Regions from separate parts of the Fructilactobacillus florum 8D genome, predicted to be linked through region 1. Evidence: predicted binding sites of a transcription regulator. Region 1 holds the regulator's gene; the other holds the start of a gene.
What was found. Region 1 encodes Rex, which represses fermentation and respiration genes when NADH is low (regulators of the CRP and FNR family bind a similar motif). Its sites were predicted from a motif close to TTGTGAANTANTTCACAA; they were not measured.
Positions count from the first base shown of each region.

Region 1 (12,633 bases):
GGAATGACCAATTTTGCCGACTGAAAACACTGATGATTTAATAATGGAGTTCAAGCAGTTGACTGCCAATCTCGCAACCATGCAGCACCAGGTGGTGAAGATGTTGGCAGAAAATGAGGAGCTTCGGATTGAAAACCAGCACCTGCATGATTTATTGGATGCCCATGAAAAAAAGCATCAGGGTGTGCAAGTACTTTCCAAATCAAAGCAAAATTTAGAGAAACTTTATAATGACGGTTATCATATTTGTAATCAGTATTATGGTAAAAGCCGATTACAAAATGAAAGTTGTATCTTTTGTACGGAAATTATTTACGGGGAGCGATAGCTGATGACGCTTCAGACGCAATCTAGTTTTAAGTCCATGACGATGGGAACTTTATATTTAGTCCCCACTCCGATTGGCAACCTCGAAGACATTACCTTGCGGGCTTTACGGATTTTAAAATTAGTAGATTTAATTGCTGCAGAAGATACCCGCAACACGCAAAAGCTATTAAATCATTTTGAGATTAAAACTAAACAAATTAGTTTTCATGAGCATAACGCAACCACACGAACTCCAGAATTAATCCAAAAATTGAAAATGGGGCAGACGATTGCCCAAGTTAGTGATGCAGGAATGCCCTCAATCAGTGATCCAGGGCAGGATTTGGTGCAGCAATGTCTAACGCACCAAATCCCAGTGGTGAGCCTGCCAGGAGCAAATGCTGGACTAACGAGTTTAATTGCTTCCGGGTTGCCGGCGCAACCGTTTATGTTTTATGGTTTTTTAAAACGGAAACCCCGAGAGCAACGAACCGAGTTACAACACTTACAGTCGATTACAGCAACTTTGATTTTTTATGAGGCTCCCCATCGACTTAAGCAAACATTAAAGCAACTTCTGCAGGTTCTGGGAGATCGGGATGCAGCGTTGGGACGTGAACTTACTAAGCGGCACGAAGAATATGTGCGGGGAACCTTAAGTGAGCTCGTGGTCTGGAGTGAAGCGACTAACATTCGGGGCGAGTTTGTGATTTTGGTTGCAGGTAATTCTAATCAAGAACCGGACCAGCCGGTTAACCCGATGGCTAAACTGACCTTGAGAGCACAAGTGCAAGCATTAATTAATCACGGAGCAAAACCAAATGAAGCCATTAAGCAAGTAGCAAAGTTAAACCAGGTAGTTCGACAAGATGTATACAATGAATATCATCAGCTTACTTAGGAGCGTTAATGTATTATGGTAGCAAAAATTTTTTCAGAACCGGTTCAGGTTGCAAATTTTGAAACAGATCTTCATGGTGATATTAATCTGCAGTATTTAATTGATACCATTGTGCAAGTTTCTGAGGATCAGTCTAATGATTTGGCAGTTGGAATTAATCGAGTCCAACAAGCGGGGGCTACCTGGGTTGTAATTCAATACGACGTCACTATTATGCGCTTGCCACGCGCCAATGAACGTCTGGAAGTTTCAACCCAAGGCTCTGAATATACCAATAATTTTGCGCGGCGTAATTTTTGGGCTCGTACTACTGATGGTCAGTTGTTAGTTTCGGTTACTAGCCTTTGGGTAACGATGGATTTAAAAACTCGCAAGATGGTAAAAATAAATCCGGAGATGGTGACGCCATACGGCAGTGAACGAGTTCATCGGATTGGGCGGATGCAAAAGATCCAAAAATTACCGTCAGAAGAGGTTATTAGTACTAATTATCCGGTTCGATTTTCGGATATTGACTTTAATGGACATGTTAGTAATACTCATTATATTGGTTGGATGGTCGATACCCTACCGTTTTCATTTTTAAAAGCGCATCGGGCGGTCGGATTTAGCATTAAGTTTGCTGATGAAGTTCGTTATGGTGACGCGGTTACCAGCCGAGCAACAGTCCTTCCTGCTGAAACTGGTTATGATTGGTCGGTTCACCAAATACTAGTCCAAGAACAAGTTTCTGCGACAGCCCAAATTAAATGGGAAAACTTAGAATAAGAAGTGATAATGATGAAAGTATTGGCACTGGACACCTCCAACCGCCCGCTAACCGCGGCGGTGTTGGACGGCAACCAGCTATTAGCAACGACGACTATTACAACGGAACGAAAACATGCCGCATTTGCCTTGCCCTTAGTAGCAGAGTTGCTAGAGCGGGCGCACTTGCAGCCAACCGACCTTGATCGAGTCGTCGTAGCTAATGGACCGGGTTCATATACCGGTCTGCGGGTTGCAGTTACGATTGGGAAAGTACTAGCAACCACCCTTAAGATTCAATTAGTTGGAATTTCTAGTTTAGCCACCTTAGCGCTGAACTTTAGTGATACTAACCGTTTGATTGTTCCATTATTTGATGCGCGTAATGACTTGGTATTTTCGGGAGTTTACCAAACCGAACCAGCTGGTTTGAAAACGGTGCTCCTTGATCGACATGTGGCATTCTCGCGGTGGATTTTAGAACTACAAAAATTCCATGATAACTTGTTGTTTGTCGGTCAAGATACGCTACATTTTGTGGATCAGATTAAGGAATCTTTTCCTACGGCAGTAGTAGTATCAGGACCAAAAGCGCTTCCCCAAGCTGGAGAATTGGGATTAGCCGGGCAGAAACAAGCAGTGGTTACCGATGTAGATCATTTTGTGCCAAGATACTTGCGATTGACCCAGGCGGAAGCAGATTGGCAACGAGAACATCCAGGAGAGGAACAGCACAATTATGTGGAGCACCTTTAAAGAATGGTATCGTAAAAACGTTAACGATCGTTTGGAAAACAAGATTGATAACGCGTTAGTTTTTAAAAATCGTCAGGTTGAAATCTGTGGGAATCATTATTTTTTAGGGAAAGGAACGCTAACGGATCTTCCAGACATTGTTAAGGTTAGTCGGGCAGCTGGCCGAGGACATTTCAAATGGAGTCGCAAACGGTTTCAACTTGGATTACGTAACGATCATGATCGCTTTTATTTCATCTTACGGTATCATGATGAATTGGTAGGCTTTATCGATGCGGTGATCAAACGGGACCAACGGCTTTGTATCATTGATTCATTGGCAATCTTACCAGAGTTCCAGCACCATGGCTTAGGCTACTTTTTAATTACCACTTGCATTGAACGCGCGCGTGAAATGGAGTTACAACAAGTTTTAGTTTGTTGTTCAGATGATGATGACAAAACTCAGGGTATTTTGACTGATTTGGGCTTTGTGACCAAGGAAGAAGCTAAACAGGATCGGGCTGAAACTGGGCTGACTGAATTTCAGTTGAACTTGGAAAAACGGAATGTTTTAGCTTCTAAAAATTTTGGTAGATAATGATTGTGAGTTGAAAATGAAGAGCAAAACAAGTTTAATTCTCGCCTTTGAAACGAGTTGTGATGAAACCAGCGTGGCCGTAATTCGTGATGGTCGAAAAGTGCTTGCTAACGAAGTGGCAACGCAGATTAAAAGCCATCAACGATTTGGTGGAGTAGTTCCTGAGGTCGCTAGCAGACATCACATCGAACAGATTACAATTTGTCTAGAGCAGGCGTTGCAAACGGCTCAGGTAGACTATGCGGATTTGAGTGCGGTTGCAGTTACATACGGACCGGGATTAGTGGGATCTTTGCTGGTGGGAGTTACAGCAGCTAAAACGGTGGCTTGGGCGCACCACCTGCCACTTTTACCGGTAAATCACATTGCTGGGCATATTTATGCAGCTCAGTTTGTGCAACCAATTAAATTTCCTGCCATGGCGTTGGTGGTTTCTGGTGGGCATACGGAATTAGTATGGATGCCAGCCGAGAACCAGTTTGAAATCATTGGTGAAACCAGAGACGATGCAGTTGGCGAGACCTATGACAAGGTTGGTCGGACGATGGGGTTGGCTTATCCAGCCGGACCCCAAGTCGATCAACTGGCACAGCAAGGTCAGGATACTTTTGCTTTTCCGAGAGCAATGCAGGATGAAGCTGGCTATGATTTTAGCTTTAGTGGGCTGAAAAGCTCCTTTATTAACCGGGTTCATCATGCAGAACAGGTACACGAACAGCTTTCTCAGGTCGATTTGGCAGCTAGTTTCCAAGCAGCTGCAGTGGATGTCTTGGTTGATAAAACGGTCCGCGCACTCCATGAATATCCAGCACAGCAGCTGATCCTGGCTGGGGGAGTTGCAGCTAATCACGAATTACGTCAACGTCTCGCTAGCGCGGTAGCCAACCAAGTCCGATTGGTAATGGCACCAGCACAGTTTTGTGGTGATAATGCTGCCATGATTGGTGCCGCTGGTTGGATGTTAGAAAAGCATCAGGTGCGAGCTGATCTAGACTTAAATGCTAATCCTAGCTTAGAATTTGAACGAATCCAATTAAAAAAACACTAGTCCAGCGGCTAGTGTTTTTCTTACGGAGGTTCAGAACGGCAGTAATTTTTTGAAAATATTTTCACAAAGAATTGTTTTATGTTAAAATAATTCTTATCAGGCTTTCGATAATAGTCAGGTGGAGGAAATTAAATGACAGAAACAAAGATTCCGCGTGCAACGGCCAAGCGGTTACCATTGTACTATCGCTACCTTAATATTTTGCATGATGGTGGGAAAACAAGGGTCTCATCGAATGAATTAGCAGATGCAATTCGAGTTGACTCAGCAACCATTCGGCGCGATTTTTCGTATTTTGGGGCTTTGGGCAAGCGCGGTTATGGTTATGATGTTGATAACTTGCTGGCATTTTTTAAGGATATTCTCGATCAGGATCGACTAACCAATGTTGCACTCGTCGGGGTTGGTAATCTGGGTCATGCTCTACTTAACTTTAGCTTTCATCAGGATAGTAACATCCGCATTTCGGCCGCTTTTGACATTAATTCTCAAGAGATTAATACGGTTCAGAGCGGGGTTCCTATCTATCCCATTGAGCAGCTAGTGACGCAGTTACAGGATCAGCAAATTACGGTTGCGATTCTCACAGTTCCTTCGCGAGTAGCACAGGAGGTGGCGAATCAAGTTGCTGAAACTGGGGTGAAGGGGATTTTGAATTTCACGTCGATCCGGTTGTCAGTTCCAGATCGAATTCGCGTCCACAACGTTGATTTAACGAACGAGCTCCAAACTTTAATCTACTTTATTGACCACTACGATCAGAAATAAAAGGCGAACTGTCAGAGACAATTCGCCTTTTTTACTGAACAAAGTTCTTGCAATTTTAAGAAAAGCAGACTATATTAGAAAATGTAATTAGCACTTGAATAGTTTGAGTGCCAAAATTAATTTGTTGGAGGGATTAGCATGTTACAGCCAATTGGAGATCGAATTATTATTAAGGTTCAGGAACCAGAAAACCAACAAGTTGGTGGGATTGTTTTGGCAGATAATGCCAAAGAAAAACCGACGGAAGGCGAAGTAATTGCAGTCGGAGCTGGAAAAGTCCTTGATGATGGAAAGACCGTTGCACCAGTTGTTAAAACTGGTGATCGGGTAATGTTTGACAAGTATGCAGGGACTAACGTCGACTATCAAGGGGAATCATACTTGGTAATGCATGAGAATGACTTGTTGGCAATTTTAAAATAGATTAAATCAGACTCAAAATAAATTTTTATGAGGTGAATTAAAATGGCTAAAGAAATTAAATTTTCTGATGACGCACGTAGCAAGATGCTAGATGGTGTTGATCAGTTAGCAGATACGGTTAAAACCACGATGGGACCAAAGGGTCGAAACGTAGTTTTAGAGGAAGCAGCTGGGGATCCAACGATTACTAATGATGGAGTAACGATTGCAAAAGCAATTGAACTTCCAGATCATTTCGAAAACATGGGAGCTAAGTTAGTTTCCGAAGTTGCTTCTAAAACTAACGATGTTGCCGGTGACGGAACTACGACAGCGACGGTGCTAACGCAGGCAATTGTTAAAGAAGGTATGAAAAACGTTACTGCCGGTGCAAACCCCGTTGGCGTTCGTCGTGGAATTGAAAAAGCAACTGAAGCAGCTGTGGCTGGATTACACAAAATGAGCCATCAGGTTGCCAGCAAGGAAGATATTGCACAGATTGCTTCGATTTCATCTGCTAACGAACGAGTTGGTAGTTTGATTGCGGATGCAATGGAAAAAGTTGGTAACGATGGAGTTATCACGATTGAAGACTCCAAAGGTGTTGAGACCAGTCTTGATGTTGTTGAAGGAATGGAATTTGATCGTGGCTACATGTCACAATACATGGTAACCGACCAAGAAAAAATGGAAGCAAACCTTGATAATCCATATATTTTATTGACTGACAAAAAGATCAATAATATGCAAGACATCATGCCACTATTGCAGTCAGTTGTTGAACAAGGTCGTTCACTTTTGCTCATTGCTGATGATATTGGTGGTGAAGTATTGCCTACCTTAGTTTTGAATAAAATGCGGGGAACTTTCAACGTTGTTGCGGTTAAAGCACCTGGTTTTGGTGATCGTCGCAAAGCGCAACTAGATGATATTGCTGTTTTGACTGGCGGAACAGTAATTAGCGATGATTTGGGTCTAGATCTAAAAGACACGACCATTGATCAGCTTGGTCAGGCTAACAAAGTTAACGTGACGAAGGATAACACGACCATCGTTGAAGGCAAAGGTGGTCAGGATGCTGTTCAACAGCGTGTATCAGAAATCAAGAATCAGATTGCCGCTTCTAGCTCAGACTTTGATAAGGAAAAATTACAGGAACGGGTTGCTAAATTAGCTGGTGGCGTTGCTGTCATCAAAGTGGGAGCAGCTACTGAAACTGAATTGAAAGAACGTAAATACCGCATCGAAGATGCTTTGAACGCTACTCGAGCTGCCGTAGAAGAAGGCTTTGTTCCTGGTGGTGGGACTTCCTTCATTAACATCTTGTCAGATGTTGCAAACCTTGATGCTACTGGCGATGAGCAAACTGGAATCAACATTGTGCTACGAGCTTTGGAAGCACCAGTTAAACAAATTGCAGAAAATGCTGGTGTTGATGGGGCAGTCGTGGTTGATCACCTGAAGAAAGAACAAGCAGGGATTGGTTACAATGCTGCCACTGGTAAATATGAAGATATGATTAAAGCCGGAGTGGTTGACCCTACCAAGGTTAGTCGTTCGGCACTACAAAATGCTGCTTCTGTTTCATCATTATTATTAACAACGGAAGCGGTAGTTGCTGACAAACCAGAAGAAAAAGCAGATGCCGGTGCTCCCGGACAAATGCCACAAGGAATGCCAGGAATGATGTAATTTAAATTAAGAAAAGCTCGCAATGGCGGGCTTTTTTTATTTTCTAAGCTTGTTGCCGCAAAATGAACGTAGTATAGTACAATGGAAAACAGGGATTAACCCAATTTAAAGCTAAAGTTATGGGAGTAAGGTTCATGTGGCGATATTTAAAAAGACTTATTATTGGTAGACCGCTCAAAAGTAGTGATGTTTCGGGACAATCACTAACTAAATTCAAAGGATTAGCATTATTATCATCTGATGCGCTATCTTCGGTGGCCTATGGAACTGAACAGATTACGGCGGTGCTGATTACGCTTTCAACTGCGGCGTTGATGTATCAGATGTGGGTTGCTTTGCTGGTGCTCATCTTGTTAGCCGCCATTACCCTTTCTTATCGACAGATTATCTATGCCTATCCTTCTGGGGGTGGTGCATATGTGGTTGCTCGGACGAACTGGGGTGAGGGGGCTGGATTGGTAGCCGGCGGTTCATTGCTAGTTGACTATATGTTGACGGTTGCTGTGTCAACGACTTCTGGGACGGAAGCAATTACCTCGGCGATTCCGTCGTTGTATGCTTACCAGGTTCCCATTGCCATTTTTATTGTGCTCTTTATTATGGTCTTAAATCTTCGTGGAATGAGCGATTCAGCCTCTTTTCTAGTGATTCCAGTGTATCTATTTATTTTAATGATCCTGGTAATGATTGTTTGGGGTGGTTACAACATTCTGAATGGAAATATTACTTATCGGGCAACTGCACCAGTTACTTCATCTGTCCAGGGAATGAGTTTACTACTCTTTTTTAAAGCATTTTCATCGGGGTCAGCTTCGTTAACTGGGGTGGAAGCGATTAGTAATGCGGTTCCTAATTTTAAGGATCCAAAACGAAAAAATGCTGCCAATACGTTGGCGTTGATGGCAATTATTTTGGCGCTTTTCTTTGCTGGAATTACGTTTTTGAGTTATTACATGGGGATTGTACCAAGTGCCAAAGATACCGTTTTATCTCAAATTGGGATGGGCGTTTTTGGACACGGCTTTTTCTACTATGTATTGCAAATGGCAACTGCTTTGATCTTGGCAGTTGCTGCGAACACTGGTTTTTCCGCTTTTCCAATCCTGGCTTTTAACATGGCAAAGGACAAATATCTGCCACACGCATACCTTGATAAGGGTGATCGGTTGGGCTATTCCAACGGAATCATTTCTTTAGCAATTGGTGCGATTGTACTGATTTTAATCTTCAATGGGAAAACTAATTTATTGATTCCGTTGTATGCGGTCGGAGTCTTTGTTCCATTTACTTTGTCACAATCGGGAATGATTGTTCATTGGTTGCATCATCGAGATGGTTTTTGGCCCGGGAAAGCCCTGATTAATTTAGTCGGAGCTGCCATCTCGGCAATTTTAGTAGTCTTCTTGTTTATTCTTCATTTTGTAAACGTGTGGCCTTATTTGATCATTATGCCACTGATTCTCTACATGTTTAACTTGATTCATAATCATTATAAATTGGTAGCCGCACAGCTTCGAATTCGGAATTTGGATAGTAAACAGTTAGAACATCATTACGATGGTTCAACGGTAATCGTTCTAGTTGGCAACGTCACGCAGGTTACTCGTGAAGCGATTAGCTATGCCAAATCAATTGGTGACATGGTAATTGCCGTTCATGTTTCTTTTGATTCCAATCCAGAGCATGAGGTTAAAATTGAACAACGATTTCGGGATGAGTATCCGGACATTCGTTTCGTTAACTTGCATACTTCTTATCGCTCAATTAATGATCCGGTGTTGAGATTTTGTGATGTGATTTCACGAAAGGATACGGAGCAAAACTATTCCACAACGGTTTTGGTGCCACAGTTTGTTCCAAGACGACACTGGCAACATGTTTTGCATAATCAAACTGCTTTGCGGTTGCGGGCAGCCTTAAATTCACGCCAAGACATTATTGTTTCAACGTATAACTATCATTTAGATAATTAAAAAGTAGATAATTAAAAGGGGCTTGTTTAAACAGTAATCCTGTTTAAACAAGCCCCTTTTAATAATGATTACTTGTTTTTTATTAGTAGTAATGGTATAGTGACCTTAATTATAGAAAGATTAATGTTACTATGAATGTCTTGTTTTTTCGAGGTGATAAACATGAATTTTCAAAATGATAAAATCCATTACAAAATGTATAAAGCTAAAGGTAAGTGGGTTTATGCCGGGATAACTACCATGGTAGTAACTGGTGGATTCCTGTTTTTGAATCAGGGCGCCAAAGTCCATGCCGATCAAGCTAACCAAGCAACTGCCACCCAGCAAGATCAGTCTGATCGTAGCACGGTAAGCAATGATAGTTTAGCATCCACAAGTGTTGCGGCGGAACCTGATTCAGCAAATTTGTCGGTTCAATCACAAGCAACCACTTCCCAAGCAGCTACCTCGGAAGCAACTACTTCACAAACGACTGATTCGATTGGAAACTCTACTAGTACCGAGACTTCGTCCGTGTCAGCAAGCAAACCAAGCGAACAAGTTTCAAATGCTCCGGTAGAATCTGCACAGGCAGCACCGGTTTCACAAACTACGAGTTCACAGGCCTCAGTTGCTAGTGCCACTCAGTCAGAAGCGACGGGTTCGCAGGTAGTAACTTCTCAGCAACCACAAGCCAGCGAGAAGTCAGTAATGCCGTCGACAATGACCCTAGCAGCTGAAAATGGGGAAACCTTTAATGCAAATGTCACCGATCCGGATTATCCGGCAGGAAAGTGGCAGGATCCGAATTCAGATCATTATACGTTCGGTTATTTAAAAACTGATGGTACGAGTCAGCCGGTCGAAAACGTTGTCTTTTCGACCAATCGCAATGGTGATGGAACTGTTTATATTTATGAATTTGATGCGCAAAATAATTTATTAAATTCATATACATTAACTGGTGAAAAGGATTCGGTCACTTCAAAGAGTAATCCTGGAATTACTTACACGAAGTATAGTGAATACAGTGTTACTGCCAGTCAAGCGGGGAGTGGACGGTTTTCCAAAGACTGGTTTTATGATGATAACGTGATTAGTCCGCAGTATAGTAACATTGGTTTTTTCGTGCCTAAACTAATTAATCAAAAAGTTACGTATATCGATAAAGATACGAACCAAGTTGTTTCAACTCGAGATATTTCGGGGATGTCTGGTCAGGATTACTTGATTGACGGGATTCCAAAAGAAATTGTGGCGCAGGATTATGTTGTAAGTATTCCTGATAATCATCAGGGGTTAGTGTCTTCTTTTGGGATTCCAGGGACTAAGTGGACCAAGACCTTTGTAGGCGGAAAGTATACGTTGGTATACACCGAAGTTGACAGCAAGGGAACCATGGATGTCAATTTGTATGATGATGCCGGTAATAAAGTGGGGCAAACCTATCGAATTGATGCTAACTACCAAAAGAATGGGGATACTACTAATTATTACTATGATACCCCGGAAGGTCCAATTAACGTTCGATCAATTTACGTTCCCCAGTCTAATGACATCGTCTATTATGTAAATCGGCTGGCCAAGCTAGTCCCAGTGAATAAAGCGACCGGTGAGCCATTTAACAATGGTGATGACGACGTTCTCTATGAAACGGATCCAAATGATCGCACTAAAATTGTAGCACCAAAAATTCCGAACATTCCCGGTTTCTTAGCCTTAGATCCTCGCGATCCGTCAGGAAAAACGTACTTAAAACCAGGTGATCCCTATCCAGTTGCAATTGATGATCCCGGTACTGATACGCAGGTCCAGTATATTGAAGATCAGAGTAGTATTAGCGGTAGTAATAAAACAATTACGGTTGGAGATGCGGTACCGACGGCTGAAGAATTAGGAGCAGCAGCGACTGACCCTGAGGGCAACCCAATTGCTGTAACCGTTGATACTTCACAAGTCAATAACCAAGTTCCTGGCGATTACCCCGTCACGATTACTTCAGCTGATGGTCAAACCAAGACGGTCACAGTTACGGTGGTACCAAATGAGCAAACCATTGACGGCAATAATGCTAAGATTGCAGTTGGCGATCGGGTGCCAACGGCTGCTGAGTTAGGGGCATCCGCGACTGATAAACATGGGAATCCGATTGATGTAACGGTGGACACTTCGCAGGTTAACAATCAGGTTCCTGGCGATTATCCGGTTACGATTACTTCAGCGGATGGACAAACCAAGACGGTCACGGTTACGGTGGTACCAAATGAGCAAACTATTGACGGCAATAATGCGACAATTACCGCTGGCGATCGCATCCCGACAGCTAGTGAGCTGGGTGTTTCAGCAACGGATAAATTTGGGAATCCGATTGATGTAACGGTAGATACTTCGCAAGTTAATAATCAGGTTCCTGGGGATTATCCAGTCACTTTAACAACCGCGGACGGACAAACCAAGACAATCACGATTACAGTGTTGCCAAATAAACAGAAAATTGACGGCAATAATGCGACAATTACCGTCGGCGATCGCATCCCAACGGCCAGTGAACTAGGTGTTTCGGCGACGGATAAGTTTGGGAATCCGATCGACGTAACGGTAGATACTTCGCAAGTCAATAATCAGGTACCTGGTAATTACCCAGTGACCCTAACAACTGCAGATGGACAAACCAAGACAGTGATAGTTACGGTGCTTCCCAAAAAGAATGATGTTAATCGTAACGGTCTGATTATTCATGGTAATAATGCTGTGATTAATGTTGGAAGTCGAGTGCCAACAGCTAGTGAGCTGGGAATTTATGTAACCGATCAATTTGGGAACCCGGTTCGATTTACCGCAGACTTTTCTCAGGTAAACCCATTAGTTCCAGGAACCTATCCAGTAATAATTACAACGGCTGATGGTCAAGTGTTCACGATTATGATTACAGTAGTGGGCACGACACCGGCGACCATAAATTCTAGTTTGCCGGTAAATCAACGCTTAGTAGCTCCAACAGCAACAAAATCAGCTTCAGGACAACAGCACTTACCACAGACTGGTCAAACTAATCAGGCTAGTCTCTGGCAACTATTGGGAACTGGATTCATCACGCTGGCTTCTTACCTCGGCTTTAGAAAACGGAAACATTCATAAAAATGAATTAATTAACAACAATAAAAGAGTCTCGATGATTAATCGAGACTCTTTTATTGTTGTTTGGTAAAAAATCTAGAGACCGACAATCTTGGCAAAAATTGGTACGATGACATCAACGACAATGGAAATAATTACAACGGAGATGGCAGCCATGGAACCTTCAATAGGTCCTCGCTCGAGTGCCTTGGCAGAACCTAAGGTATGCCCAGCTGTTCCCAGCCCAAGACCAATCCCGATCGGATTTTTTAGGTGGAAAATTTTAATAATCCAATCAGCTGCGGCATAAATAATGACGGCATTTAAGATGCAGGCCATGGCAGTGATGGCAGGAATCCCT
Region 1 is NZ_ALXG01000033.1:35,335-47,967, forward strand. Features, by position in the region: gene B808_RS03875 (DNA replication initiation control protein YabA) at 14-328, shown strand; gene rsmI (16S rRNA (cytidine(1402)-2'-O)-methyltransferase) at 332-1,210, shown strand; gene B808_RS03885 (acyl-[acyl-carrier-protein] thioesterase) at 1,226-1,978, shown strand; gene tsaB (tRNA (adenosine(37)-N6)-threonylcarbamoyltransferase complex dimerization subunit type 1 TsaB) at 1,988-2,713, shown strand; gene B808_RS03895 (GNAT family N-acetyltransferase) at 2,697-3,293, shown strand; gene tsaD (tRNA (adenosine(37)-N6)-threonylcarbamoyltransferase complex transferase subunit TsaD) at 3,310-4,341, shown strand; gene B808_RS03905 (redox-sensing transcriptional repressor Rex) at 4,474-5,109, shown strand; gene groES (co-chaperone GroES) at 5,248-5,532, shown strand; gene groL (chaperonin GroEL) at 5,575-7,203, shown strand; gene B808_RS03920 (APC family permease) at 7,338-9,176, shown strand; gene B808_RS03925 (LPXTG cell wall anchor domain-containing protein) at 9,339-12,293, shown strand; gene lrgB (antiholin-like protein LrgB) at 12,369-12,633, opposite strand, start outside.

Region 2 (12,633 bases), on a different contig from region 1:
TTCGGGGTTTGTCGATGGAACGCAGTCGTTATTACTAAAAAAACAAGCACTGCGAAAAGCAGTGCTTGTTTTTTGTTTAATGGAAAGTTATAGCTGGACTTCTTTATCAGAAGCGCCAGTTGTCAGAATTGATAGATTGGCATCTAAAGCATATTGAACCATATTTTTAACGGCCACTTTTGTGTAAAAAGCCACGTGGGGCGTCACTAATACATTATCTCGTTGCATAAGATTTTTTAAGCGATCATCAGGAATTGCGTCAAAGTTAGCAAATTTGGTATTGAAAATGCCAACCTCGTCCTCGTAAACATCCAGAGCGGCACCACTAACCTGACCACTGTCAAGTCCACGGATCAGAGCGTCCGTATCAATGAGGCTCCCGCGGGCAGCGTTAATAATTTTGATCCCGGGTTTCATCTTGGCAATGGCTTCGTCATCAATGAGATGATCATTTGCAGCTAAGGCAGGTGCGTGTAACGTCAAGATATCAGATTGGGCAAACAACTCGTCAGGGGTCTCAACATAGATTCCCGCCTTTTGTAGTTCAGCATTAGGATAAGGATCGTAGGCGATGACCCGCGCCCCAAATCCTTGAACAATCTGGACAACGGTCCGTCCAATCCGACCGGTGGCGTAAATTCCCACCGTTTGCTGATTCATTTCTTCAGCAATGTCTGGTGCCCACGTTAAGTCTCCTTGGCGTTGTTTACTTTCAAATCGTTTGGAATGACGTAAGAGACGCATCATATCAGTAACAGCTAGCTCAGCAATGGCAGCTGGTGAGTAGGCTGGGACATTTGTTACCCGTAGATGATTTCGTTTAACGGCTTGTCGATCGATATTATCGACCCCCACGTTTCGCAATGATAGAACTTTGACCCCGTTGCTAGCAAGTCGGTCGAGAACCGTCGCTGTATATGGTTTTTGTTGATAAGCAACGACCCCATCATAACCGGCAGTTTTAGCGACACTGGTTTCATCTAAAAGCTCTGTTTCTTTAGCAACTGATACTTCTGGATGACGGGTGGCCCATTCTTCTAAATAAGGTGTTTCATCGTCTCTGATTCCGTAAGCAATGATTTTCATAATAAACTCCCCCTTCAAAACTAATTATACCATTTTAAAAATAAATCTTTTTCGGCATTTTTGAAAATGATAGCACTGTTATCCTGGCTGTTTGATTTGTAACCAGGTAAGCCATCCGGGATAAAAAAATTGGTAGAGTCCCCGACAGAGCGCCTTGGTTTCTGCTTCCTGATAGTTATGTTTGAGGATGTCACAGACAGTTGCAAAAAAAGCAAAGACTCGGAAGTGGAGTTCTTGGTAATTGAACTGAAATTCAAAGGGAATCACGTGCTGTTGCTGCATAACATTGATCAGTTCAATAAATTGTTGGGTGAAGTACCGGGTGGTCAGTTCGGCTAAATCACTGTACTGGGAACCGGCTGCATCAAATAGGAGTAATGCTCGTTTTTGTGGGTGGGCATAGATGATTGTAATCAGAGGGTCAAGATTCAACAAATACTCCTGCCAGATTTGACCGATCTTGACTTTGTTAATAGCGGCAAGTCCCTGCTGAAGCTGCTGCTTGTAGCTGTTAGTAAGGGCTGTGAACAGTGGGCTCAGGATAATTTTCAGGAGTTCGTTTTTGGATTGAAAATGCTGATAAAAGGCTCCAGTGGTGCGATTTGCCTTGCGACAAATTTCGCGAATAGTGGCATTGTCAAAGCCCTTTGTTAAAAAAACCGTCGTGGCGGCTTCAAGTAGCACCTGTTTGGTGGCTAGTTGCTCATGATGATTAGTGATAAGCGACTCCTTTCAAAGAAATAGTTGTCAAGAGTTACGTAACAGTGTTATGCTTTGATAGTTGAATTCAACGCTGGTTTAATACTTTCGACAATTTTAAGTTAGCACGGATTAGGAGGAAACGCAATGAAACAAACACGACGCTGGGTTTTGATCGGGACCCTTTTACTCATTCCCCTGTTATTAGCTGGTTGTAAAAAAAAGCAACCAGCTAGTAGCCAGCACCACCAATTAAAAGTGGTTGCTTCGACAAATGTTTATGCCCAATTAGCACAAGGAGTACTGGGTCAGGAGGGAAAAGCGACGGCCATCGTGCAAGGAACGACTGATCCTCACGATTTTGAACCAGGAACCGAAACGGCACATACGGTTGAACAGGCCGATCTGTTGATTTGGAATGGGATTGGTTACGATGATTGGATGGCGAAGCTTGCTCAAAAACAGCCCCAAGTGGTGGCAGCCCACGTTTTAGATCGCCACGATGGTGAGAACGAGCACTTGTTTTTTGATCCAAGAATGCCACGAAAAATGATTACACAGATTGAACAGCAGGCGCGCAATTTGCGTCCCAAGCAACAAAAACAGTTTCAAAAGAATGCAGCGGCTCAACAAAAGAAGTATGCTGCGGTAACGAATCTAGCTGACCAAGCGCGAACTAATCTGGCTACTAAGCAGCTGAATCAGAAAGTGGCAGTGAGTGAGCCGGTATTTAATGACGCTTTAAAATATATGGGTTATCAAGTCGCAAATGCTAGTTTCGCGAATGCAATCGATAAAGAAGTTGATCCGAGTCCTAAAGCAGTGCGTGATTTGCGTGCGTCGTTGGAAAAACGGGAGGTCGCGTTTTTTGTAGACAATACTCAAAATGATAGCAAAGTGGTTCGTCAAATGGTATCTCTAGCGAAAAAGCACCAGGTTCCGGTGATCAAAATTACGGAGACCGTGCCCCCAAAGCAAACTTATGCTGAGTGGATGACGGGAATTTACCAACAAGTTTTGGCGGTGCAAAAACAGGAACAAGGCTAATCGACCAAAGATTTCGCAGGACTGCGAAGTCTTTTTTTAATTAATTGTTGACTGTCGGTAAATTGTTGTGGGTAATTCTTGTATAATAGCGATAGAGATTAAATCAGCAAGCCTCAAACGAAGTAGGATGGAAAGGATTTAAATCATGGAAAACAATGCGATTCAAGTCAACTCAGAAATTGGACGCTTACAATCGGTGTTATTACATCGACCAGGGCAAGAGGTTGAGAATATTACACCACAGACGATGGAGCGCATGCTTTTTGATGATGTTCCTTACCAAAAGATTGCGGCTGCAGAACATGATTACTTTGCACAGACTCTCCGCAAACACGGGGTTGAGACGGTCTATGTTGAGCAATTATTGGAAGATATTTTTCAAGATGAGCAGGTTTTAGATGCATTTCTAACCGATTATTTGCGAGAACATTATTATACTGGGTCAGCAGCGCATGATTTGATGACTTACTTTCATACTTTGGCACCGGCAGATCTGGTGGCGACGATTTATGCAGGCGTCCGCCGCAACCAGGTAAGTTTTAAGCGGCCTTCTTTACATGATGTGGCTGGTTCCGACGCTGCCAATCCCTTTATCCTTGACCCACTTCCGAATGCCTACTTTACAAGGGATCCGCAGGCAATGATGGGAACGGGGTTGACGATTAATCGTATGAGTTTTGCCGCTCGGCAACCAGAATCTTTGATTTCACAATACATTATTCAATATCATCCCCGGTTTGCTGGAAAAGTCGATCTCTGGCAGGGACGGACGGGCGATGCTCGCCTAGAGGGGGGCGATGAGTTAGTGTTGAGTGATCATGTTTTAGCCATTGGAGTCTCGCAAAGAACCTCAACGCGGTCAATTGAAAAGTTAGCGCGAGAATTATTTACGAATCCTCATTCACACTTTGACCGAGTGGTAGCCGTTGAAATTCCGCATAATCATGCCATGATGCATCTTGATACGGTTTTTACAATGGTAAATTATGATCAATTTACCGTCTATCCAGGAATCATGAATGAGGCAGGTGAGCTGAACATTAATATTTTAGAACCAGGAGCACATGGAGAATTGCGGCTGTTGCATCGAACTGACCTGGCGGCGACGTTGAAAGAAGTGTTGGATTTGTCAGAAATTGATGTGATGGAAACCGGAAATGGTGATCCAGTAGTGGCAGCACGAGAACAATGGAATGATGGTTCTAACAACCTAGCGATTGCTCCTGGAGAAGTAATTACGTACGATCGTAATCACGTTTCAGTGGAATTGATGCGGCAGCATGGACTCCAAGTGTATGAAATTCACTCATCAGAATTATCAAGAGGACGTGGCGGAGCGCGGTGCATGTCACAACCGATTCGCCGAGCTCCGCTAGCAAACTAACAGGAGACAAATTGATGACAGTGCTAAATAAATTAAAAGGTTTGCAGGGTCGCTCTTTTTTAAAGGAAGTTGATTTTACACCCGCCCAACTGGAAGCTTTAATTGAATTTGCTAGCCAGTTGAAGCAGGAAAAGCAACAACACGGAAGGGTGCCTCAATACCTGCATGATAAGTCGCTGATTTTACTGTTTCAAAAAACTTCCACTAGAACGCGGTTATCATTTGAACTTGGTGGCGCTGAAATGGGGGCCCACGTGGCTTACATCGATCCAACCTCCAGCCAGTTTGGAACGAAGGAATCGATTGAAGACAGCGGTCGAGTTTTTGGTGAATTGGCAGACGGGATCGAGTATCGCGGATTTGCCCAGCAAGATTTAGAAACGTTGGCCACTGCCGCCCAAGTTCCGGTTTGGAACGGTTTGTCAAACGAGTGGCATCCAACGCAGATGATCGCTGATTTTTTGACGATTAAGGAAAATTTTGGGCATTTGCGTGGAATTAATCTGGCTTACGTTGGTGACGGGCGGAATAATGTGGCGAACTCGTTGTTGGTAACTGGTTCGATGCTGGGGGTTAACGTTCACATCGTCGCGCCTCCCGCCTTGCAGCCGAGCGCGGCTGTGCAGCAAAAAGCACAGACATTGGCGCAACAAAGCGGAGCCCGACCACTAGTAACCGCAGATATTGAGAAAGGGGTGCGAGCAGCTAACGTCATCTACACTGATGTGTGGGTTTCCATGGGTGAACATAATTGGCAAGCACGGATTGATTTGTTGCGTCCCTATCAGGTTAACTCGGCCTTACTTGAAAAAACTAAGACACCCACTGACCAGTTGATCTTCATGCATTGTTTGCCGGCTTTTCATGATGGCAATACGACTACGGCTGCCCAGGTTGCCAGTCAATGTCATGGTTTAGATGGTCCGGCTTTGGAGGTTACCGATACGGTTTTTCGTAGTAAGTACGCCCGGCAGTTTCAAGAAGCGGGCAACCGGAAACCGGCAATTATGGCGATCATGGCGGCAACGCTCGGCGATTTAACCTTATTTTGAATCGAAGCGCTTATTTGGGAAGGATTTTTAACTAATGAATAGAAAAGGCGGCGTTTCTTTGGTGGGACTAATCATGTTAGTGATTAGTTCGAGCATTGGCGCTGGGATTTACAACGCTAGTCAGCAATTGGCAGCGGTTGCTACGCCGGGGCCAGCATTATTAGCCTGGTTGATTGTCGGGATTGGAATCTTGGGATTAGCCCTCAGCTTAAAGTCATTGAGTGAAACCCATCCAGAACTAACGGGAATTTCTGACTATGCCAAAGCAGGATTTGGTAATTTTGCGGGCTTCTTATCTGGTTGGGGTTACTGGCTGTCAGCTTGGATTGGAAACATTGCCTTTGCTACGATGATGATGTCGGCTCTCGGCTACTTTTTACCGGTATTTAAATCAGGGAATTCTGGACCAGCCATCATTACCGCATCGATTATTTCATGGCTATTGACCTGGTTGGTAGTTAACGGGGTTGAAAATGCGGCTTTTATTAATTCCATTGTGACGATCGTAAAGTTAGTTCCCTTGGTGGCTTTCATTCTTTTGGGGCTCGTTACCTTTAATGCCGGTATTTTTACTGCTCATTTTTGGCAAAATTTTAGCAGCAATTTTACCTATTCAGTCGCCACCCCTAGTGGGATTTTCCAGCAAATTAAGCACTGTATTATGATCATGATGTGGATTTTCATTGGAATTGAGGGTGCTACGATGATGGCTAATCGTGCGCGCCGTCGCACGGATGCTAGTCGAGCAACTATTATTGGGTTTATCTCCTTATTGATTTTGAACGTGGTCATTTCGATGTTACCGTATGGATATCTGACGCAAGCCCAATTGGCACACGTTGGCAATCCAGCCCTAACCTATGTGGTGGAACAAATGCTTGGTCCTGTGGGTGGAGCGTTTGTCAGCATTTCTTTGATTTTGACAGTAATGGGAACTTGGCTATCCTGGACGCTATTACCAGTGGAGGCAACCAGTCAGATGGCCAACGAACATCTCTTGCCCCAGTGGTTTGGTCGTTTAAATCGGCATAGAGCGCCCGCTAATTCCCTGTGGTTAACCCAAGTGTTACTACAGTTGTTTTTAGTTTCGCTCCTTTTTACTAATCAAGCTTACCAAGTGGCGATTTCCTTTTGTACGGCTGCCATTGTAGTTTGTTACGCCTTGGTCGGAGCTTACCAAATCAAAGTTGGCTGGGCCCAACACTCGCTGAAGCTTATGGTTCCCGGAATAGTGGCACTGGGATTTGAAGTGCTTGGGATTATCTTTGCCGGGCTCCAGTACCTCTGGCTGTGTTCAATTGCATATGTCTTGGGTTTTGTCTTTTATTGGTGGGCAGCTCATGAGCAACATCGGCAGCTGACAAGCTTTGAATGGTTAGTTATGATAATCATTACACTAGCGGCGTTACTGGCAATGGTGGCATTAGTAAACGGAAGAATTGTGCTAAATTAATAAAAAAAGTTTAAGAAAATAACACCGGGTATGCAAACAATTCCAAAGGTGTTATTATTATTCTTGTAAATGTGAATGTTTTAACAAGTGAAATTTTATTTTGAAACTAGCTTTAGGAGGAACGATAATGGTAAAAGCAGCAGTTGTGCGGGAAAATTCAGATGGATATGTGGACATCAAGGATGTCTCGTTACGACCAATCAAGCCCTATGAAGCCCTTGTGAAGGTTGAATATTGCGGTCTTTGTCACACCGATTTGCACGTGGCTGCCGGTGATTTTGGAGCAGTTCCTGGTCGAATTATCGGTCATGAAGGGGTTGGTAAGGTGACCCAGATTGGTGAGGAAGTTACAAATCTAAAGGTTGGCGATCGCGTTTCAATTGCATGGTTTTACTCTGCAGATGGAACTTGTAAATATTGTGTTACCGGTAATGAAACCCTGTGTCGGCAGGTTAAAAATGCTGGCTTTAGCGTGGACGGGGCGATGGCGGAAGCCTGCATTGTTGATGCTAAGTACGCGGTAAAAGTTCCCGCAGAGCTGGATCCCGTTCAGGCAACGTCACTTACTTGTGCAGGCGTGACAACTTATAAAGCGCTCAAGGAAGGACACACTAAACCAGGTGACTGGGTTGAAATTGTTGGCGCCGGGGGTCTAGGCAATTTGGCAGTTCAACTAGCCAAAAATGTGTTTAAGGCCCGAGTAGTGGTAACGGATGGTGACCCAGAAAAACTGGCTGCTGCCAAGGAACATGGTGCTGATGTTCTCATTAATCGCCATGATGATGATGCAACTGAGCAGTTGCTTGCCCAGACAAATGGGGGCGTTCAAGTGGCTGTGGTCACTGCAGTTAGTTCACAGGCATTTACAAATGCCGTAAAAGCCTTGGCTCCAGCTGGAACTCTGGTGGCGGTAGCCTTACCTAAGGGGGAAATGGGGCTTAATATTACCAGTGCGGTGCTTGATGGAATCAAAGTAGCGGGTTCGCTAGTCGGGACGCGCGAAGATTTACGTGAAACCTTTTTATTTGGCGCCGAGCACGCCGTGGAACCGATCGTTCGAACGGATAAATTGGAGCATATTAATCAGGTAATTGACAAGATGAAGGCTGGTAAAATTGTTGGACGGGTCGTCTTCGACTTTACGCATTAATCTTTGCGGAGCGGTCAGGAACCGCTTTTATTTTTAACACATATGTGAATTGTTGAACAAAATCTATTTAAAGGAGCTACACTATGAAACGTGAAACTCAAACTAATCAGGTCGCACAAACGATCGATGAACTAGTTAAAAAATCACAGGCAGCGTTGGATACAATGAGTCAATTTGATCAAGCGAAGGTTGACAAAATCACTCAAGCCATGGTTATGGCAGGGGTGGATGCCCATCAAATGCTTGGTCAGTTGGCATATGAAGAAACTGGCCGCGGAGTTGCAGAAGATAAGGCTATCAAAAATTTGTTTGCAACAGAAGAAATTTGGCATAGTATTCGCAATGATAAAACCGTGGGCGTAATCAATGATAATCCTGAGGAAGATTATCAGCAGGTCGCTGAACCACTGGGAGTGATTGCTGGAATCACGCCGGTTACTAATCCAACTTCGACGACCCTCTTTAAGGCAATTATTGCCATGAAAACCAGAAACACCATTATTTTTTCGTTTCATCCGCAAGCTTTGCAGTCGTCAATCAAGGCAGCAAAAATTGTTCGTGATGCAGCAGTGGCAGCTGGAGCACCTGCAGATGCCATTCAGTGGATTACTAAACCCAGCCGGGAAGCAACGAATTATCTGATCAATCATCCCCACGTCGCTTGTACCTTGGCGACCGGGGGACCAGGATTGGTGAAGGCCGCTTACTCGACGGGGAAACCAGCCTTAGGAGTCGGTCCTGGAAATGGTCCGGTGTATATTGAAAAAACCGCTAACATTTTGCGAGCAGTTAATGATTTGGTTTTGTCAAAAACCTTTGATAATGGAATGATTTGTGCCACTGAGAACAGTGCGGTAATTGATCAGCAGATTTATTCGGCAGTTAAAGCCGAATTAGAAAAAAATCGAGTTTATTTTGTTCCGCAGGCTGAACAACAGCAACTAACGGAAGCGATGTTTGATCCGGAGCGACTGAGTGTCAAGGGCCCCATTGCCGGAGCCACAGCACAGCAGATTGCTGAATTAGCTAATCTCAAGATTCCTGTGGATACTCAGGTGTTAGCAGTTGAAATGACTGGTATTGGACCAGATTATCCAATGTCTGGAGAAAAGTTGTCACCAGTGATTTCGGTTTATACGGCAACTGATCAAAACGATGCCATTGCGAAAGTAGAAAAATTGTTGGAATACGGTGGTTTGGGGCATACCGCTGCTATTCAGACTAGCGATGATGAGCTGGCCACCAAATTTGGGGTAGCAGTCAAAGCTTCGCGAGTAATCGTGAACTCGCCCTCGGGGTTAGGAGGTATCGGAAATCTTTACAATAATATGACTCCGTCACTAACCCTTGGGACAGGTTCATGGGGCGAAAATTCGATTTCGCATAATGTGACCGACATGGATTTGTTGAACATCAAAACAATTGCTAAGCGAAGGAATAATATGCAGTGGATTAAACTACCACGAATCTATTTTGAAAAAAACTCGGTTCGTTATCTTAAAGACATGCCTAATATCACTAAAGCGTTTATTGTTACCAGTCCTTCAATGGTTAAGTATCATTATGTTGACAAGGTTTTAGATGAACTAAATGCCCGTCAAAATCAGGTTCAGTACTACATTTTTGATGATATTCACGGCGAACCTAACCTAGAAATGATACAGGCCGGGGTTACGCAAATGCAGGCCTTTCAGCCGGACACGATCATTGCGCTTGGAGGTGGGTCACCACTTGATGCGGCTAAAATGATGTGGTTGATCTATGAACAACCAGACACCGATTTCTTTGGCGCCCGCCAAAAATTTCTTGATATCAGAAAACGGGTTTATCGGTTTGAAAAACCGCGTAAATCGCAGATGGTTGCTATTCCTAGTACTTCGGGAACCGGATCAGAAGTTACGCCGTTTTCGGTTATTACTGACGAGCAACACCATGTCAAATACCCATTAGCTGATTATGCATTGACACCAGATGTTGCCATTGTCGATCCACAATTTGTAATGAGTGTACCGCAGGGTACCGTCGCGGCTTCGGGACTCGATGCCCTAACTCATGCCATTGAATCCTATGTTTCAACGATGGCTTCTGACTATACTAGACCGTTGTCGTTGCAAGCTATCAAACTGATTTTTGACAATTTAACGGCTGCCTACCATGGGGATCAACATGCCCGTGCTGAAATGCATACGGCGTCAACAATTGCTGGGATGGCATTTGCCAATGCCTTTTTGGGAATCACCCATTCGATTGCCCATAAAATTGGCGGAGAATTTGGGATTACCCATGGAATTGCGATTGCCATCACGTTGCCGCATGTAATTCGCTACAATTTTAAACAACCAAAGAAAATTGCAACTTGGCCTAAATATGAATCGTTTCGAGCAGATCAAGATTACGCCATGATTGCTCGCTATCTAGGGTTACCGGGGCAAACTAATGAAGAATTAAAAGAAGCGCTTGTGCATCGCTTTATCGAATTGGCACATTCAGTTGGGATAACGCTGAGTCTTGAGGCGCAGGGAGTTAATGAAGCAGAGCTTGAAAAACGCTCCCAACGACTGGCAGAACTAGCGTATGGTGATCAATGTACAACGGCAAATCCGAAAGAGCCATTGATCGAAGACTTGCGACAAATAATTCAAGCTGAATATCACGGTACGGGTGTCGAGTCATCCGCTGATAATGCCGATTAATTGTCATTGCGCCTGATGATTGATTGTGTTACATTTAACTTAATTAAATTATAGGAGGTTTTACCATGAAAAATTTATTACTAGGTTTTAGCTTAGCTGCCAATGTTATCTTAGGATACGCGCTCGTGAAAGATTCTGACGGGATTGACTATTTAGTTGACAAACTGGACGGTTTGGGTGATCAGTTCAAAGGTAAAGCTGAACAGGTTGAAGGGACGCTGAAGGATGATCCAGCTCAGAAACTAGCTGGTGATTTCGATGAAGAAAAAGGAAATGTTAAAGATAAGATTAATGATATTAAATCCGATTTAACCGACTAAGATCAATAAGTCACTTTGTTAAATAAGATCTTTAAATTAAAAATTAAAGCGCTAATCACAGGATGATTAGCGCTTTTTTATGATTTTTTGTTAACTGTGGTTGGTAAATTTAATATTAAGGTTCTAATTATTTCGTGATTAGGCCTTTTTGGTTTGAACTCGAAAGACATAGAGGACGATGCTTCTAAATCTAAAGAAAATTCGCTGACCAAAGTGAATAATTAATCATTAGTAATGATTCTGCAATGTGAACAAGCTTGTGACCTGTAATCTAAGGAACCAGCCCAACAAACAAGGCCAGCGGAACTGCTTTAAATTTTTTCCTGTAAAGTAAGCTGAATTTTATCAAGTAAGAAAGCTGTTAAAATAACAACAAGTATGGTTAGCAGTAGGGAAGTTATTATTGTAGTAATATCAGGGATTCTATATATAATCGATCGCAAAGCACGTAACTGGTAGGTCATTGGATTTATATTTGCTAGTATTTTTAGATATAGAGGTCCATGACCGTCAAGATAAAAAGAAGGGGCAGTAAATGCGATGGGGGTGAATACTAATTGAATGAAGATATCCCGTTGTTGATAATTTTTAAACAGGCAACTACAAATTATTCCCAAGGAACTCCAAAATAACAACATTATAATTCCCACCAAGATGGCTATCGGGAATAAGACTACCAATCCCTTTATCTTAAATACGATTAACAATAAATAAAGGATCAAACATTGATATAAATAACCAAATATTGGGAAAACACTCATCCCTAAAATATATTGAAATGGTCTAACCCCATTCATAAATTTAATGGCCATTAATCCGAATTGTTTGTCCACAGTGCTTCGATAAACAGCTTGCGACATCTGAGTTGTCATAATTAAACCGACTACACCAATAGAAGCGTATGATGCATATGAAATAATTATGCCATGGTAATTAAAATTATTAGTCGTTGAATTTAATCCCATAACCAGAAATGCAAAAAAAAGGATTGGTTGCATCGTCATTGAAATTAATCCACCAAGATTAGAGAAGAAAGCATTAATTTCATTGTACATAACAATAAATGCTCCCCTAAAACCAATGGATTGTTTTTTAAAATTTAATGGATCCATCGCTCACTTCTCCAAACTCATATCTAGATAAATATCGCGTAGACTTTTTTGCTGCATACTAATATAATCAATAACTTCATTATTTTTTTCAGCTACATTCATAAATTTTTCAAATTCACTAAAGTTAATAATTAGGTTACCATTGTCAGATTCTTTAAAAGTACTAACTGATTGTTTAACCACCTGACTAAAATTACCAGATTTAGGTGTGATTTCTACCAACTTATTGCGAGCACCTTTTTGAATAAACTCGCTCATTAACCCATTAAATTTTACTTTATTATTTCCAATTAAAACGATTTTATCAGCATATTCTTCAACAATTGTTAGGTCATGACTTGAAATGATTACGATTGATCCTGCAATCGATTTTGTTTTTAAAAATTTAAATAGTTTTTCCGATGAATAAACATCTAACCCCGTAGTTGGTTCATCTAATATAAAGACGTCGGGATTTTTAGCCAACTCTCTTGCAATCTGCACTCTTTGCTGTTGACCTCCGGAAATATGATCCATTGGTCGATTCCTTAAATCATAAATCTGCATTTGTTTCATAGCACTAATACTTAATTTACGGCTTTTTTTAAGGGTTTTTCCGGATAGGAGCGGTCCCAGAATAACGTTGTTTTTAACACTA
Region 2 is NZ_ALXG01000013.1:37,570-50,202, forward strand. Features, by position in the region: gene B808_RS01305 (D-2-hydroxyacid dehydrogenase) at 88-1,086, opposite strand; gene B808_RS01310 (TetR/AcrR family transcriptional regulator) at 1,165-1,770, opposite strand; gene B808_RS01315 (metal ABC transporter solute-binding protein, Zn/Mn family) at 1,933-2,832, shown strand; gene B808_RS01320 (arginine deiminase) at 2,978-4,216, shown strand; gene argF (ornithine carbamoyltransferase) at 4,231-5,268, shown strand; gene B808_RS01330 (basic amino acid/polyamine antiporter) at 5,303-6,721, shown strand; gene adhP (alcohol dehydrogenase AdhP) at 6,849-7,871, shown strand; gene adhE (bifunctional acetaldehyde-CoA/alcohol dehydrogenase) at 7,955-10,564, shown strand; gene B808_RS01345 (CsbD family protein) at 10,630-10,884, shown strand; gene B808_RS01350 (ABC transporter permease) at 11,196-11,996, opposite strand; gene B808_RS01355 (metal ABC transporter ATP-binding protein) at 12,000-12,633, opposite strand, start outside.
Region 2: a site for Rex is predicted at 6,791-6,808, ahead of adhP (alcohol dehydrogenase AdhP). Genes of this name have one in related genera too.